One region of the Pseudomonas sp. BP01 genome, then DNA from elsewhere that is predicted to be linked to it. Evidence: riboswitches for the same ligand, from Rfam matches in the RefSeq annotation. Region 1 holds a riboswitch; each other region holds the start of a gene.

What was found. A riboswitch is a leader RNA that binds a small molecule or an ion and turns the genes downstream of it on or off. The one in region 1 is predicted to bind cobalamin.
Region 2: it holds a riboswitch for cobalamin, as region 1 does, so the genes downstream of both, JOY50_RS10455 (ABC transporter substrate-binding protein) here and cobW (cobalamin biosynthesis protein CobW) in region 1, are expected to answer to the same signal.
Region 3: it holds a riboswitch for cobalamin, as region 1 does, so the genes downstream of both, JOY50_RS23565 (CbtB domain-containing protein) here and cobW (cobalamin biosynthesis protein CobW) in region 1, are expected to answer to the same signal.
Region 4: it holds a riboswitch for cobalamin, as region 1 does, so the genes downstream of both, JOY50_RS10445 (TonB-dependent siderophore receptor) here and cobW (cobalamin biosynthesis protein CobW) in region 1, are expected to answer to the same signal.

The regions. Positions count from the first base shown of each region.
Region 1 covers NZ_JAFBKA010000004.1:191,484-195,667, reverse strand. The annotation lists gene cobN (cobaltochelatase subunit CobN) at 1-1,290, opposite strand, end outside; gene cobW (cobalamin biosynthesis protein CobW) at 1,294-2,361, opposite strand; cobalamin riboswitch at 2,461-2,678, opposite strand; gene JOY50_RS06020 (glyoxalase superfamily protein) at 2,779-3,156, shown strand; gene JOY50_RS06015 (hypothetical protein) at 3,153-3,512, shown strand; gene JOY50_RS06010 (ATP-binding cassette domain-containing protein) at 3,867-4,184, shown strand, end outside.
Region 2 covers NZ_JAFBKA010000009.1:101,640-105,823, forward strand. The annotation lists gene JOY50_RS10450 (DUF1624 domain-containing protein) at 1-1,083, shown strand, start outside; cobalamin riboswitch at 1,112-1,310, shown strand; gene JOY50_RS10455 (ABC transporter substrate-binding protein) at 1,420-2,430, shown strand; gene JOY50_RS10460 (iron ABC transporter permease) at 2,430-3,446, shown strand; gene JOY50_RS10465 (ABC transporter ATP-binding protein) at 3,443-4,184, shown strand, end outside.
Region 3 covers NZ_JAFBKA010000033.1:53,682-57,865, forward strand. The annotation lists gene JOY50_RS23560 (TonB-dependent siderophore receptor) at 1-1,313, shown strand, start outside; cobalamin riboswitch at 1,413-1,637, shown strand; gene JOY50_RS23565 (CbtB domain-containing protein) at 1,731-1,919, shown strand; gene JOY50_RS23570 (CbtA family protein) at 1,929-2,615, shown strand; gene JOY50_RS23575 (cobalamin biosynthesis protein) at 2,615-3,004, shown strand; gene cobM (precorrin-4 C(11)-methyltransferase) at 3,038-3,790, shown strand; gene JOY50_RS23585 (DUF1272 domain-containing protein) at 3,857-4,099, shown strand.
Region 4 covers NZ_JAFBKA010000009.1:97,280-101,463, reverse strand. The annotation lists gene JOY50_RS10445 (TonB-dependent siderophore receptor) at 115-2,244, opposite strand; cobalamin riboswitch at 2,353-2,561, opposite strand; gene JOY50_RS10440 (outer membrane beta-barrel protein) at 2,722-3,468, shown strand; gene JOY50_RS10435 (GNAT family N-acetyltransferase) at 3,601-4,170, opposite strand.

The sequences.
Region 1 (4,184 bases):
AATCAGTTGCGTGCCACTGCCCGGCAAATCGGCCAGCGGATAACCTTCGGCCTGCAGCGCCTGGAGAATGTTAAGTGCGGCAGCGGGCGTGTCCAGGCCGACGCCGTTGCCAATGCGGCCATCGCGGGTCGGGTAGTTGGCCAGCACCAGGGCGACGCGTTTCTGGGCATTGGGCAGGCGCGCCAGCTCGACCCAGCGGCGGGCCAGCTCGGCGACAAAGTCCATGCGCTCGGGGTGGGCGCGGTAGCACACCACATCGGACTGGCTGCGCTCGCTGCGCCAGGCCATGTCCTTGAAACTGACCGGGCGGGTAATGATGCGCCCGTCGAGTTCGGGCAAGGCGATGTGCATGGCCAGGTCGCGCGCGCCCAGTCCCTGTTCGCTGGCCTCCCAGCCGGGCTGGTTGTCCTGCGCGCAGATGGCCTGCAGCACCGGAATGTCGCGACGGAACGGGCGCAGGTTGGGCCGTTCGGGGCTGGACAGGGCAAACCCGGTGGTATTGACCAGCACTTCGGCACCGACCTCGTCCAGCCAGGCTTCGACCTGCTCCAGGCAGGCGCTTTCCTTGAGACTGGCCACGGCGATCGGCAACGGGTTCAAGCCAGCGGCCTGCAGGCGCTGGCAGAACACGTCGATGAATGCGGTGTTGGCCGCCTGCAAGTGGGAGCGGTAGAACAGCAGCGGCGCTACCGGGTAGTCCGGGTGCCAGTGCGGGTACCAGTCTTCCAGTGCCACACTACCCTTGGCCGGGTGATACACAGCGGTGCGCGGCAAGGGTTGCGGCTCGTCCCAGGCATAATCGCGGCCCAGCCACTGGTTGGCCAGGCACTTGTACAGGTTGATGGCATTGGCCTTGCCGCCCTGGCGCAAATAGTGCCAGAGGCGCTCGGCCTGCTCGCCACTGACGCTGCCCAGGCTGGTCAGTTCCGGGTCCGGGCGATCATCGCCCGGCACTAGAATCAGCTGCACGCCACGCGCAGCCAGCTCGACCAGTTGCTCGACGCCATAGCGCCAGTAACCGACGCCGCCGTGCAGCGACACCAGGATGACCTTGGCATGGCGCAGCACCTGGTCGACATAAAGGTCGACCGAAGCGTGGTTCTGCACCTGCATCGGGTTGGCCAGGCGCAGGCTGGGGAAATCCTCAGGCAGTTGCTCGGCGGTATCGGCGAGCAAGGCCAGGTGCGAATCGCCGCTGCAGAGAATCACCAGTTCGGCGGGTGTCTGGCCGAGGTCGGCAATACTGTCATCCGGCACGAAGCCGCCGGGCTGGGTCCGCAGCAGGTGCACGGGTCAGGCGCCCAAGGCCTGGCGCAGGCGCGCTTCCAGCTGGGCAGCGTCGAGGTCCTGGCCGATCAGCACCAGGCGGGTGATGCGCGGCTCGTCGGCACGCCAGGCGCGGTCGAAGTGCTTGTCGAAACGCGTACCCACGCCTTGTACCAGCAGGCGCATCGGCTTGCCCGGGATGGCAGCGAAGCCTTTGGCGCGCAGGATGCCGAACTCCACCACCAGCTGGGTCAATGCATCGAGCAGCAGGCTTTCGTCAGCCTCTGGCAGGTCGATGGAAATGGAATCGAAAGCGTCGTGATCATGGTCGTCATGATCATCGCCGTCGTGGTGCGAATCGTGGTGGGTGCGGCGGCCATCGATGTGCGCCTCGGACTCGGCGCCCACGCCCAACAGTACCTCCAGTGGCAGCTTGCCGCTGCTGGCCTCGACCACCTTGACTGCCGGCGGCAGTTCTTCGGCCACTTCGGCGCGGACCTTGGCCAGGCCTTCGGCGTCGATCAGGTCGGCCTTGTTCAGTACCACCAGGTCGGCGCTGGCCAGCTGATCGGCGAACAGTTCGTGCAGCGGTGATTCGTGGTCCAGGTTAGGGTCGAGCTTGCGCTGGGCATCCACCTGGTCGGGGTAGGCAGCGAAGGTGCCGGCAGCCACGGCCGGGCTATCGACCACGGTGATGACCGCGTCGACGGTGCAGGCGTTGCGGATTTCTGGCCACTGGAAGGCTTGCACCAGCGGTTTGGGCAGGGCCAGGCCGCTGGTTTCGATCAGGATGTGGTCCAGGTCGCCACGGCGTGCCACCAGCTCGCGCATGACCGGGAAGAACTCTTCCTGCACGGTGCAGCACAGGCAGCCGTTGGCCAGCTCATAAACGCGGCCGCTGGCTTCTTCTTCGGTGCAACCGATGCTGCACTGCTTGAGGATTTCACCGTCGATGCCCAGTTCGCCGAATTCGTTGACGATGACCGCAATGCGGCGGCCCTGGGCGTTGTCGAGCATGTGGCGCAGCAAGGTGGTCTTGCCCGAGCCGAGGAAGCCGGTGACGATGGTAACGGGGAGCTTGGCCAGTGTTTTCATGTCGCATTGCCCTTGGCAGAGTGGCGCGGGCATGCAGGACGAGAGCCGCGGGCCAGGTTGGCCGGGCTTGTTCGCCACCGGATCACCCCGCCCGGTTGAAAGTCGAAAACGTTGCGAGGCAGGTCTCCTGGCTTGCACCGTTCCAGTGCGCTGTTCAGTTGAACGGCGGGCTGGCGGGATGACGCCTTCCCGCGCGTTGGCGCAGTGGCTCTGTCGATCCGTTGTCGGTGCTTACAGTTGCGGGGGCAGCCGCGGCTTGTACCGCGTTCCCGTCTTAGCTTCGGCCTGGCCGAAGAACCTCGAAGTGGCAAGGCTACGCAGTGGCTGGCGGGTGGTCAACCATTGCGGGGGGCTTGCCGACAACTCTTGACACCACTGCGGTACAGTGGCGACTTTGCCCACTGTCAAGGACGCCCCATGCCCCTCGCCCCCGCCATCCCGGTACTGCGCATCTTCTCGGTCGACAAGGCCAGGGAGTTCTACATGGATTTCCTCGGTTTCAGCCTGGACTGGGAGCACCGCTTCAGCCCGGACCTGCCGTTGTACATGCAGATTCACCGCGATGGCCTGATCCTGCACCTTACCGAGCACCATGGCGATGCCTGCCCCGGCTCTACAGTGTTCGCCCGCCTCGACGACTTGCGGGCGCTGGAGCATGAACTGCAAGGCAAACAGTACGGTTACGCCTGGCCCGAAGCCGAGCGCCTGGACTGGGGCCTGCAGATGCAGGTATGCGACCCGTTCGGCAACCGCCTGCGCTTCTGCCAGCAGATCGATGACGAGGCCAACCTGTGAAGGCGCTGGGCAAACGCGAAATGGCCCGCCTGGAGCGGGAGTTGGTAGCGTGCCTGACGGACGCCTGTGAAACCGCCAAGGCAGAAATCGTCGGCTTCACCTGGCTTACCCATCGTCTCGATCCCGAGCATTTTCCGGCCAGCCTGCGTATTACTTGGGTGTTTGAACAAGAGGCCGACAAAGTCGCTGCTGTGGCGGGTGAAGCAAAGGCACGCATGCTTGCGCTGACCCGTCAGGCGTTGGACCACGCCGGCATACAACTGGATCACCCGGCCTGGCATGTACGGTTTGACAGCGAAGAGGCCTGCGAACAGAGCCACGGAGGCGACTGGGCCAAGCGCTTGACGGGGCGCTGAGCCCAGGGCCAGACAAGCTCGGGCGCCGCTCGCGCGGCGCATCGCCGGCAAGCCAGCTCCCACCCTGACCGCGCCGGCCTGACGCCATGCGCAGTACCTGTAGCTCCACCCTGACCACGCCGGCCTGCCGCCATGCGCAGTACCTGTGGGAGCTGGCTTGCCGGCGATGAGGCCAGTGCAGGAAACCCATACACGGCGGGCGGTACTTTACCCGCCCCCGACGGGCCGTTAGGCTACGCACTCCCCCATCACGAGGTGTTCGTCCAATGCGCCATTGATGCCGCCGTCCATTCGACGGCCAGTCTTCAGCCTCCGGTTTGCTCCGGAGATGTCGCGGCATTTGTGGAGTTGTGCATGACGAACACGTCGATCCTGACGCTGGACAGCGTCTCCTTGGCCTTGCCTGATGGCCGGCTACTGTTTACCGACCTTAACGAAACCTTCGACCAACGGCGTACCGGCCTGGTCGGGCGCAATGGCGTGGGCAAGAGCCTGCTAGGGCAGGTTCTTGCCGGCCAGCGTGCACCGAGCAGCGGCCAGTGCAGGCGCCGGGGGCCTGTCCATCTGCTGAACCAGCAGGTAATCGAGCGCAGCACCACGCTTGCCGACCTGGCCCAGGTGGGGTCGGTGGTTGCGGCGCTGGAGCGCATCGAGCAAGGCAGCATCAACCCC
Region 2 (4,184 bases), on a different contig from region 1:
ATGCTTCTGGACCACGTCCGCGAAACGTTCTACCTGCACCGCCAGGTCAGCGACCCGATGACCATCGACGCCACAGAGCCTTCGCTGTTCTTCAGCCGCACCCTGGCCCACCTGTGTGCGCCAGTGTTCGTCCTGCTGACCGGCCTGTCGGCCTGGCTGTATGGCGAAAAACACCAGGGCCGTGGCGATGTTTCGGCGTTCCTGTTCAAGCGGGGGCTGTTCCTGGTGGTGCTGGAATTCACCCTGGTCAACTTCGCCTGGACCTTCCAGCTGCCCCCTAGCGTCATCTACCTGCAAGTCATCTGGGCCATCGGCGTCAGCATGATCGCCCTGTCACTGCTGGTATGGCTACCACGTGCGGCCCTGCTCGCCCTGGGCGCAGCCATTGTCGCCGGCCACAACCTGCTCGACGGCCTGCACTTTGGCGTGGAGTCTGCCCTGCACGTGCCATGGGCCATCCTGCACGACCGTGGCTGGCTTGAGTTCTCCGAAAACCTGCGCCTGCGCACGTCTTACCCGGTGCTGCCTTGGATCGGCGTCATCGCCCTGGGTTATGGGCTGGGGCCCTGGTTCGCCCGTGGCAGCCTGGCCGGCCAACGCCAGCAGCGCCTGCTGCTGACTGGGCTGATCGCATTGCTCGGCTTTGTCGTGTTGCGCCTGTTCAACGGCTATGGCGAGGCGCCGTGGAGCGGTTACCCGAGCCTCACCGAAACCGTGATGAGCTTCTTCAACATCACCAAATACCCACCGTCACTGCTGTTCCTGGCCCTGACCCTGGGCTGCGGCCTGCTGTTGCTGCGCGCCTTCGAGCGCGCCGGCCAGGCTCGGTGGATCAGCGCGCTGGCAGTGTTTGGCGCAGCACCGATGTTCTTCTACCTGTTGCACCTGTACGTGCTGAAGCTGCTGTACCTGGCCTGCGTGGCGCTGTTCGGCCTCAACCATGGCGACTATTTCGGTTTCGACGGCATCGCAGCGGTGTGGCTGGGTGCAGCGGCGCTTGCGGTTTCGCTGTACCTGCCGGTGCGCGGTTTCGCCCGCTTGAAAGCGCGCCGCCGCGACATCACCTGGCTGAAGTACTTCTGAAAAGCGTTTTCACCCGGCGGCGCGATGGTCTACCATGCGGGCCGCCGGTTTCCACCACGGAATTAATAGGGAATCCCAGGCCCGCCAATACGGGCCAAACGGAACTGCCCCCGCAACTGTAGGTGCCGAGCCTGCTCCATCGATGCCACTGGGCCACACACCCGGGAAGGCCGGAGCCGGGCCATGACGCACCAGTCAGGAGACCTGCCGGCCTACATTTACCAACCGGCGGGGTGTCCGGGATTGGCCATCAGTGTTGCCCCTGCCATCGGCGGGGCTCGGCGATGCCTGTCCGTGCGTTCCTGACCCGAACTGTCCGATAGGAGATCGCCCAGCATGCTGCCCCGTTTCGCCACCCTGCTCGCCGGCCTTGGCCTTACTGGCCTGGCCCAGGCCGCTGCCACCCACTACCCGCTCACGGTCGAGAACTGCGGCAAACCGCAAACTTTCGCCCAGGCGCCGCAGCGCGCCGTCACCATCGGCCAGGCCGGCACCGAGATGCTCTACGCACTCGGGCTTGGCGACAAGCTGGCGGGCACTTCGCTGTGGTTCAACAACGTGCTGCCCGAGTACCAGGCGCAGAACGACAAGGTGCCGCGCCTGGCCGACAATGACCCCAGCTTCGAGGCCGTGGTCGGCAAGCGCCCGCAGCTGGTGACGGTGCAGTTCGAATGGATGGTCGGCGCCCAGGGTGTGGTCGGCACCCGCGAGCAGTTCGATGAACTGAAGATCCCCACCTACCTGCTGCCGTCGGACTGCGAAGGCAAGGACAACCTGGTCGGCGCCGACGGCACCCGCCTGCAGGCGTTTCAGGTCAGCAGCATCTACAAGAGTGTCAGCCAGCTGGCCGAGATCTTTGATGTGCAGGACCGCGGCATTGCGTTGAACGCCGAGCTGAAAGGCCGCCTGGACAGCGCCAAGGCACAACTGACCGGCAAGGACCTGTCCACCACTTCGGCACTGTTCTGGTTCTCCAGCGCCGACCTCGACATCGACCCTTACGTGGCGGGCCGTCAAGGGGTCGCTGACTTCATGCTGCGCACGCTGGGCGTGCGCAATGTGGTCGAGTCCACCGAGGAGTGGCCTACCGTAGGCTGGGAAACCCTGGCCAAGGCCAACCCCACCTGGCTGATCATCGCCCGCATGGACCGCCGCCGTTTCCCCGCCGACGACTACCAGAAAAAACTGGAATTCCTGCGCAACGACCCGGTAACCCGCAACATGGACGCGGTGAAGCACAACCGCATCATCGTCCTCGACGCCGACGCCATGCAGGCCGGCATCCGCCTGTTCCGTGGCCTGCAAACCCTGTCGGCAGCCTTCGCCAGCGGTAAAGCGGCCCAGTGATGATTCGCCTGTTACCCTGCATCGCAATCGCCTTGGCGGCACTGTTGGCCGCCTTGCTGGCCGGCACTGCCATCGGTGAGACCAACCTGTCACCCAGCGTGGTCGGCCAGGTGCTGGCCAACCACCTGTGGCAGGCCGGCTACCCGGTTGACCCGATCGACGCCGGCATCGTCTGGAACTACCGCCTGACACGCACCCTGGTCGCGGCAGCCTGCGGTGCCGGCCTGGCCACCTGCGGCGTGGTGCTCCAGGCGCTGCTGCGCAACCCGCTGGCCGAGCCGTACCTGCTGGGCTTGTCGGCCGGCGCCTCGACCGGTGCAGTGCTGGTCGGCCTGCTGGGCCTCGGTAGCCTGGCGCTGAGCATGTCCGGGGGCGCTTTCATCGGTGCGTTGGCAGCGTTCGCCCTGGTGCTGCTCCTGGCCCGTGCGGCCGGCCCAGGCAGCAATAACGCGCAGGTGATCCTCGCCGGTATCGCCGGCTCGCAACTGTTCACCGCCCTCACCGCCTTTCTCATCACCAAGTCGGCCACCGCCGAACAGGCACGCGGCATCCTGTTCTGGCTACTGGGCAATCTCAGCGGCGTGCGTTGGCCTTCCGTGTGGCTGGCTGTGCCGGTGGCGCTGTTCGGCCTGGTGGTGTGCCTGTTGCACCGCCGCGCGCTGGACGCCTTCACCTTCGGCGCCGATTCGGCGGCATCGCTGGGCATCCCGGTGCGGCGCACCCAGTTACTGCTGATCAGCTGCACGGCACTGGTCACGGCTGTGATGGTGTCCATCGTCGGCGCCATCGGCTTTGTCGGGCTGGTAATCCCGCATGCCCTGCGCCTGCTGCTCGGCCCTGGGCACAGCCGTCTGTTGCCCGCCAGCGCACTGGGCGGTGCACTGTTCCTGATTGCCGCCGACGTACTTTCGCGCACCTTGATTACAGGCCAGGTGATTCCCGTGGGCGTGGTTACCGCACTGATCGGTGCACCGGTGTTCGCGCTGATTCTGGTCATCCGCCGAGGGCACTCATGACGGTCATGACCGCTGTACAGCTTGGGCCACTGAGCTGCCAGGGCCTGGGGCTGCAACTGGCCGGCAATACCGTGCTGCGCGATATCGACCTGCACGTTGTGGCAGGTGAAACCCTGGGCATTGTCGGCCCCAACGGCTCCGGCAAATCCTCACTGCTCAAGCTGCTGGCCGGGCTGCGCAAGCCGGCCAGCGGCAGCGTGCAACTGCTAGGCGAACCGCTGGCACAGCTGCCCCGCCGCCGTGTTGCGCAGGCCCTGGCACTGGTCGAGCAGCAGGCCGACACCCTCGATGCAATCAGGGTGTTCGATGCCGTTGCCCTGGGCCGTACGCCCTGGTTGTCGGCACTGGCACCGTTCTCTGGGGAGGACCGTGCCATCGTCGAGCAGGCCCTGGCTGACCTCGACGCCCTGCACCTGCGCGCACGCCTGTGGGGTTCGCTATCGGGTGGCGAGCGCCAGCGGGTGCACATCGCCCGCGCCTTGGCGCAACGGCCACAGGTACTGTTGCTGGACGAGCCCACCAACCACCTGGACATCCAGCACCAGCTTAGCCTGCTGCAGCAGGTTCAAGCCCTGCCCGTGACCACGCTGGTGGCGCTGCACGATCTCAACCAGGCACTCACCTGCGACCGCGTCGCGGTGCTGGACAACGGCCGCCTGGTCGCCCTTGGCAAACCGTTCGAAGTCCTCACGCCAGAGCGCCTGCTGTGCACCTTCGGCGTGCATGCACGTTACCTCA
Region 3 (4,184 bases), on a different contig from region 1:
CCTTCGATGGCCTGTTCGGCCTGGCAGTACCGACCCGCGTCTCGGCCGGCCTGGAGCACCGCTGGGAGCGCTTCCGGACCTTTGCCGGCGACCCCATCGCCTACAGCGTCGGGCCCTACACCTACCCGGCCACCCTGGCGGACGGGCGCCCCAACCCGCTTTATGCGCTGGCCAACGGCCAGACCGCCGTGGGCGCCCAGGCTGCGCTGACCATCCGCCCGGAAGACGAGGCCGATGTGAAACGCAACAACTATGCCGCCTACATCGACCTCGGCCTGGACCTGACCCCGCGCTGGTACCTGGGCGCCGCCGCGCGCGTCGAGCACTACGACGACGACTCGGGCAACACCGCCAGCTTCAAGCTCAATTCACGCTATGAACTGAGCGAAACCGTGGCGGTACGCGGCACCCTGGGCAGCGGGTTCCGCGCACCGTCGCTGACCCAGAGCGGCTACACCGTCAGCGACAACCGCACCGCGCTGGACGCCGACGGCAATGTGGTGCCGGCCTTGCGCCGCACCGTGGCGCCCGGCAGTGCCGCCGCGCTGGCATTCGGCGGCGAGAAGCTCGACCCGGAGAAGTCCCGCAACGCTGGCCTTGGCCTGACCTGGCAACCGGCGCGCCGCACCAGCGTTACCCTGGACACCTACCTGATCGACATTGACGACCGCATCCTGCTCACCGAAAACCTCTACGACCGGCAGAACGGTGCCGGTGCCATTGGCGACATCCTCGAATCGCTGGGCCTGGCGCGCACCACCTGGATCAACTACTACACCAATGCCTTCGACACCCGCACCCGCGGCCTCGACCTGGTGGGTGACCACACCAGCGAGTTCGGTGCCTGGGGCGATGTGCGCTGGACCTTGGGCTTCAACTGGAACAAGACCACCGTGCGCGGCACCCGGGGTACGCCCGCAGCGCTGGCCGCTGCCGGTATCGACGTGGTCGGCCATGGCCGCGAAGGTGACCTGGTGGCAGCTTCGCCGAAGACCAAATGGGTATTGGGCAGCCAGTGGTTGCTGGGTAACTTCACCGGCACCTTGCAGACCACCCGCTACGGCAAGGTCGAAACCTGGCAGCAGAACCAGGCCCAGGACCGCACCTTTGGCGCCAAGTGGATCACCGACCTGGACCTGTCGTACCTGCTGTTCGACAGCCTGACCGTCAGTGTGGGTGGCACCAACATCTTCAATGTGCGGCCCGACAAGAACGGCGTTTACAACGCCAACGGCAACCAGGCGGCGTACGGCAACCCGCCGTTTCATCCAGGTGGCGGCTATTGGTACACCAAGCTGGCGTATGACTTCTGAAGCATCTGCACATTTGCTCCTGGCCTGTGGGAGCGGGTTCACCCGCGAAGAATCCAACCCGGTACTTGGCAATTGACGCAAACCCCGCCCCCATGCTCTCCTTATGCCTCACGTTCAGGTGCCCCCACAGGGGGTGAAACGGGAAACCGGTGCGTCCCAGGCCCTCCAGCAGGGCCGGACAAGGCCGGTGCTGCCCCCGCAACGGTAAGCGAGTGAAGTGTCTGTACCACTGTGCCATGTAGTCCGGCATGGGAAGGTGACGCTTTCCAGGAGCCCTGCTCCTCCTCGCAAGCCCGGAGACCGGCCTGACGTTCATGAACACCCCGCGGTGGGCGGGCGCTGTTGCATTCCCCTGGGCGGCCACGCATCGGGGATGCCGCGCTTGCCCGTTGCCTACCAAAAGCAGAGGAACGCGTCATGCCCGTCACCAGCACCAAGCAACACAGCCTTGACACCCCCGTCACCCTCAACCAGCGCGTCGTCATCGCCCTCGGCGCCAGCCTGCTGGGCCTGTGCCTGGTGTACTTCGCCGGTTTCTCGCACATCGAGGCCGTGCACAACGCCGCCCACGACACCCGCCACAGCGCCGCCTTCCCCTGCCACTGAGTACGCCTGATGATCACGCGCATTGCCCGTACCGCGGGCTTCAGCGGGCTGCTTGCGGCCCTGCTGCTGACCCTGCTGCAAAGCTTCTGGGTTGCCCCGCTGATTCTTGAGGCGGAAACCTACGAATCATCGGCCCCGGCCGCACAGCACGAACATGGTGGCGAAGTGGCCGCCCATGAGCACAGCGCCGAAGCCTGGTCGCCGGAAGACGGTTGGCAGCGGGTGCTGTCCACCACCGGGGGCAATCTGGTGGTCGCAGTCGGCTTCGCCCTGATTCTCGCCGCCCTGTACAGCCTGCGCGAACCGCAGCGTGCCGGCACCGGTGCGCTGTGGGGCCTGGCCGGTTTTGCCGTGTTCTGCCTGGCCCCGACGTTGGGGTTGCCGCCGGAGCTGCCCGGCACTGCCGCCGCCGACCTGGGACAACGCCAGGCATGGTGGGTTGGCACGGCCAGCGCCACCGCCCTTGGCCTGGCCTTGCTGGTGTTCGCCCGGCACTGGTTGTTGAAGGCGCTGGGCGCCGTGTTGCTGGTAATCCCCCATGTGATTGGCGCCCCACAGCCCGAAGTGCATGAGAGCCTGGCCCCCGAAGCACTGGAAACCCAGTTCAAGATGGCCTCCTGGCTGACCAACGCTGCCTTCTGGGTAGCCTTGGGCCTGCTCAGTGCGTGGTTGTTCCGCCGCTCCAGCAAGGCCTGATGCCGGCGTTCTACGCCGGCTTCGGCTGCCGCCGGGGCTGCCCGGCGGATACCCTGCATACCCTGCTGCTCCAGGCCCTGGCTAGCCAGGGCCTTGCGCTTGCCGACCTGCACGGCATTGCCAGTATCAGCCTCAAGGCCGACGAAGCCGGCTTGCAGCAACTGGCCGAACGCCTTGGCTTGCCGTTGGTGCTGTACCATAGCGCGCAACTACAGGCCTTTGAGCCGCTGCTCAGCCACCGCTCTGCCACAGCCCATGCCCACAGCGGCTGCTGGGGCGTGGCCGAGAGCGCGGCGCTGGCCCTGGCCAGCCAGCAGCCTGGGAGCACAGCCCGGTTGCTGCTGACCCGCCAGGTACTGGGCCCGGCGACCCTCGCCCTGGCCTGCTGACCATTTCGCTTCTCTTTCCTGCAAGGATTTTCCATGACGGTGTACTTCATCGGTGCCGGCCCCGGCGACCCGGAACTGATAACGGTCAAGGGCCAACGGCTGATTCGCCAGTGCCCGGTGGTCATCTATGCCGGCTCGCTGGTACCCGCTGCCGTGCTCGAAGGCCACCAGGCCGAGACCGTGATCAACAGTGCCGAGCTGCACTTGGAGCAGATCATCGCCGCCATGCGCAGCGCGCACGAACAAGGCCAGGACGTGGCCCGGGTACATAGCGGCGACCCCAGCCTGTACGGCGCCATCGGTGAGCAGATCCGCCACCTGCAGGCGCTGGGCATCGATTACCAGATCATCCCTGGGGTCACCGCCACGGCGGCCAGCGCTGCGCTGCTCGGCTGCGAGCTGACCCTGCCCCAGGTAGCGCAGACGGTGATCCTCACCCGCTATGGCGACAGTTCACCCATGCCGCCTGGCGAGCAACTGGGCGACCTGGCGCGCCACGGCAGCACCTTGGCGATTCACCTGGGGGTCAAGCACCTCCCGCGGATTGTCGAAGAACTGATGCCGCACTACGGTGCGCACTGCCCTGTGGCGGTGGTACATCGTGCCACCTGGCCAGACCAGGATTGGGTGCGCGGCACCCTTGGCGATATCGTCGAACGCGTCGCAGCCAAGGATTTTCGCCGCACGGCGCTGATCCTGGTAGGCCACGTGCTAGGGGATACGCCATTCGCCGAGTCGGCCTTGTACCGTGCCGGGCATGCTCACTTATATCGCCCTGGCGACTGAGCATTGCCAGCATTGCCGCAGCCGTAGCAGACTCCGGGCTCCCGCCTGTGAACAGGAGTCACGCCCATGCTGGAATTACGCCCCAACTGTGAGTGCTGCGATACCGACCTGCCGGGCGACAGCCCCGATGCGCTCATCTGCTCCTTCGAATGCACCTTCTGCCGCGCCTGCGCCGATACCCGCTTCAACGGCCGCTGCCCGAACTGTGCCGGCCAGCTGGTGGCCCGCCCCACGCGGGTCGGCCAGGCGCTGGTCAATAACCCCGCTGCCACCCAACGTGTGAACAAAGCACACGCTGCTTGCGCCTGACTGCACACCTCAAACCAGGCATTGCCGCTTTGATAGGGTGATGTCTTTCCCAATGCTTGTAGGACTTTTCAACAACAAGCGCGCG
Region 4 (4,184 bases), on a different contig from region 1:
CGGCCCCTTCGCGGGCTCCCCCGCTCCCACAGAGATATCGCAGTCATCGAAAACTGTGTTGTATCTGTGGCAGCGGGCGAGCCCGCGAAAGAGGCCGGCACAGGCAGGCTCAGATCAGAAGCTGTAATCCACCGTCGCAAAGTACGACCGCGGCATCCCCATCAACCACTGCTGCCCACTGAACGCCGACTGCACATATTCACGATCAAACAGGTTGTTCAACTGCAAGCCCAACTTCACATCCGGCAGCACCTGCCAGGCGATGTTGGCATCGACCACGGTGTACCCGGGGGCGCTCTGGGTATTGGCGGTATCGGCATAACGCTCATCTACGTAGCGCGCACCAATGCCGGCCTCTACCTGCTGGCCGAAGCCTTTGCTCAGCCACAGATTGGCGGTACGCCGTGGCACGTTGGCCGGCCGGTTGCCGGCACGGTCCTGCGCTACGCCGCCGACCATCTCGTCGAAATCGTCATACCTGGCGCGCACCAGCGACGCGTTGGCCGACACCTGCCACTGCTGCGCCAATGCCAGTTCCAGTGTTGCCTCAAGGCCGTCGGACGTCTGCTGCCCAGCCTGTTGCTTCTCGTGGGTGATCGGGTCGTCCACCAGCAGCTTCTTCTTGACGATGTGGTAGGCGGCCAGCGTCCATTCGCCACGGCCTTCCCAGAAACGCTGCTTGAGGCCTACCTCGGTCTGCTTCGCCTCGGTCAGGTCATAGTGCATCTGGGTGGGGCTGAGGCTGATGAGGTTGTTGACCCCCTCCTGGCTGGTGGAGTACTGCCCGTATAGCGACAGGTCGTCGGTGACCGCGAACACCAGCCCGGCGCGCCAGTTGCCACCTTGCAGGCTGCGGTCGCTGCGGCTGTCGTTGGTCAGGTTGGTGCGGTCGATGTGGTTCTGGTCGCGGCGCACGCCGGTGACCAGCGACAGCCGGTCGCTCAGTTGCAAGCGGTTTTCGGCGAACAGGGCGAAGGTGTGGGTGCTAGACAAGGTTTGCGGCCGCAGTGGCGAGGCGCTGTGGAACCCGCCCGGTTCTGGTTGCCACGGGTCGATGAAATCACCGCCCACATCGTTGTAGGGCGCATTGCTGTCGACGTTGAAGCGGACCTTGTTGTATTCCGCGCCGACCACGGTCTTGCTGGCCAGGCCGAACACGCTGTGGTCAAAGGTGATGGACTGGCGGTCGCCGAACTGTTCCTGGTTGTGCTTGATTTCCAGGTAGCTGCCGCGCTGCAATTGCTGGCGCTCGGCGTCCCAGCTGTAGTCTTCGGCGTTGCGCCAGTGGCGGCGGCTCTTGATGTAGTACAGCTGGTTGCTGGCGCTGACGTGGTCGTTCAGCGTCCAGTCGGTGGTGAGCCGGGTCCACTCATCGACGTAGTGCTGCACGTCGTTCTGCACGTTGTAGTTTTTCTTGCGCAGGCTGCTGCGGTAGTGGCCGTCGATCAGCGGGGTGCCGTAGTAGCTGGCAGGCTCTGCATCGCCACGGTCGTGGGCAAGGGTCAAGCTGAGGTCGTCACTGGCATCGAAGCGCAGCGCGGCACTCAGGGCCAGGCTGCGCGAAGTAGTGCGGTCGACCCAGCCGTTGCCGGCCTGCTGGTTGAGGGTGAGGCGATAGCTCAGGCGCTCGCTGAGACTGCCGCCGCTGTCCAGGCCCAGCTGCTGGCGGTCCCACGACCCGTAGCCCAGACGCAGGTGGTTGCGCACCTCGCCGGCAAACGGTTTTTTCGGGATCACGTTGATCACCGCGCCGGTGGCGCCTTCGCCATGCAGTACCGAAGCCGGGCCGCGAATCACATCGATACGCTCGACCATCCACGGGTCCACCGGAAACGTCTGGGTGCCGGCACCGGTGTACAGGCGTGCGCCGTCGAACAGGGTCATCACCGAACTGTGGCCGGCAAAGCCGCGGGCGGACAGGCCTGTGCCGCCATCGCCGGGGGAGCCGACGAAGGTGATGCCCGGTGACCGCGTTACGGCATCCTGCACGGTGAGGTTGTTGCGCTGCTGAATCTGCTCGGCGCTGATGCTGCTGGTGCTGGCCGGTGTTTCCAGGGCACTGAGGCCGAGGCGCGAGCCTGCCTGGGCCGGCGTGGCCAGGTCGACGGTGCGGCTGTCGAGGGTGTCGGTGATGGCCGTGGAAGGCAAGGCCAGGGGTTGCTGCTGGTCACGGTCGTCGGCCAGAGCGGGTAGGGCGACGGCCAGGCAGGCCGCCAGGGGGTGAAGCTTGAACATACGGGACATGTCGTTCCACTGCTGCAGGAATGAATGGATCCCGGTGGAAAACACGCAAAGGCGAACCATGCAGGCAGGCGCGCGCACGGACTCCGGCCTGCGCCCGCCCACCGCGGGTTGCCAAGTGAAGCTCCAGGCCGGTCTCCGGGCTTGCGAGGGGCATGACACCTTCACCTTCCCATGCATGTGCACAGTGGTATCTCGAAGGGGTCGCTCGCTTACCGTTGCGGGGGCAGCGCCGGACTTGTCGTGGGTTACACGACGCACCGGCTTCCCGTTTCACCCTGCGCGCGGCGGCGAAGGGCACCTGAAACTGGCGCGCATCTGACCACTGAAATGCTGGGGCGTCAAATGTTGGTGCGCCACGAATACTGCGATAAAACACAAGGTTGCGCGCTTTTATTGACTTTTTTTCGAACTTTCCGGCTGGCGTTTGTCTCGAACCGCACGTTCGTCTTTCGTTATCAAGTCATGGAGACTTTACGCATGCCTGCTCGTCATCTGTTGCGCCACACCTGCCTGCTCGCCCTGATCGCCGCACCGCTGGCCGCCACCGCCGCACCCAGCACCGACCCGCTGTTCACCATCGGTCTGCAGGGCGCCTACGACAAGTTCAAGTTCGAAGGTGGCAGTGAAAGCGACAAGGAACACATGGGCCAGGGTGGTGTGTTCGCTACCTTCGGCAACAAGCTGACAGCCGAATCCGGTTTCATCTACCAGCTCGGCGCCGAAGCCAAATTCGGCAAGAAGAACGACAACAAGCTCAAGGAGGCCCAGGCCGACCTTGACCTTGGCTGGCGTGCGGCGCTGGACGCTCGCAACTTTGTCGACGTGACCGTGGGCGGCGGTTACAGCTGGTCGCGCTTCGAGCCGGAAATCAACGACCTCGATACCAAGCTCACCGTGAAATCGCCCTTTGCCAAGGCGGCGCTGGGCTACAACCACCAGTTCGACGCCTCGACCCTGCGGGTGGAAGTGGGCGCGCGCCATACCCTGGACGGCCGCGCGCGGCTGAAAGTGGACGACTTTGGCAGCGACACGGTCGACCTGAAAGACCGTACCAACCCGTACGCCGAAGTGACGTTGCTGATGAACCAGCAGGGTGATATGCCGGTGCAGGCCGGGGTTTACTACACCCGCACCGAATACAAGCTGGACGAAGATTCGCCAGTGGCAGACAACACCAAGCTCAAGCGTGACGAGTTTGGGGTGAAGGTGGGCTTGGCCTTCTGAAACTGAGCGTTTAGCAGGCCCGGCCTCTTCGCGGGTGAACCCGCTCCCACAGGGACCGCACAGCCTTTAGGTACTGCGCAGTACTGGTGGGAGCGGGCAAGCCCGCGAAGGGGCCGAACCTGCGAGAGAAGGTCAGCGCCCGCGACGGCGCGACACCCGCGCCTCGATGTTCTTGCGCCCGATCAGCAGCGGTGGTTTCTCTACCACCGGCTCATCCGCCAGCCATTTGTACATCACCAGGCAGTCCACCAGCCCCAGGCGGGCATGGCGATAAGCCTTGGGCAAGCGCCCGACCGTTTCGAAGCCCAGCTTGTGCCACAGTGCCACCGCGACTTCATTGCTGGCCACTACCGAGTTGAACTGCAGGGCCAGAAAGCCCTCCTGGCGTGCCAGCTTCTGCGAGTGCTCGCACATCAGGCGCGCCACGCCCCGGCCACGTGCCTGTTCGCACACCATGTAGCCGCAATTGCCCACGTGCCCGCCAGGCCCGGCGGCATTGGCCTTCAGGTAATAAGAACCCAGCAGCTCGCCATCCTCTTCGGCCAGCAGCGTGTGCAATGGCAGCTCCAGCCACAGCTGGCGTGCCTGATCGAAGCTCAGGGCTGGGTCGAATGCGTAGGTTTCACAGGCCTGGACGATGGCTTGGAAGGTGGGCCAGAAGCGCTCGAAGTCTTCGGCTGTCATGGGGCGAATGTGGATCATGCGGGTTCCTGCAA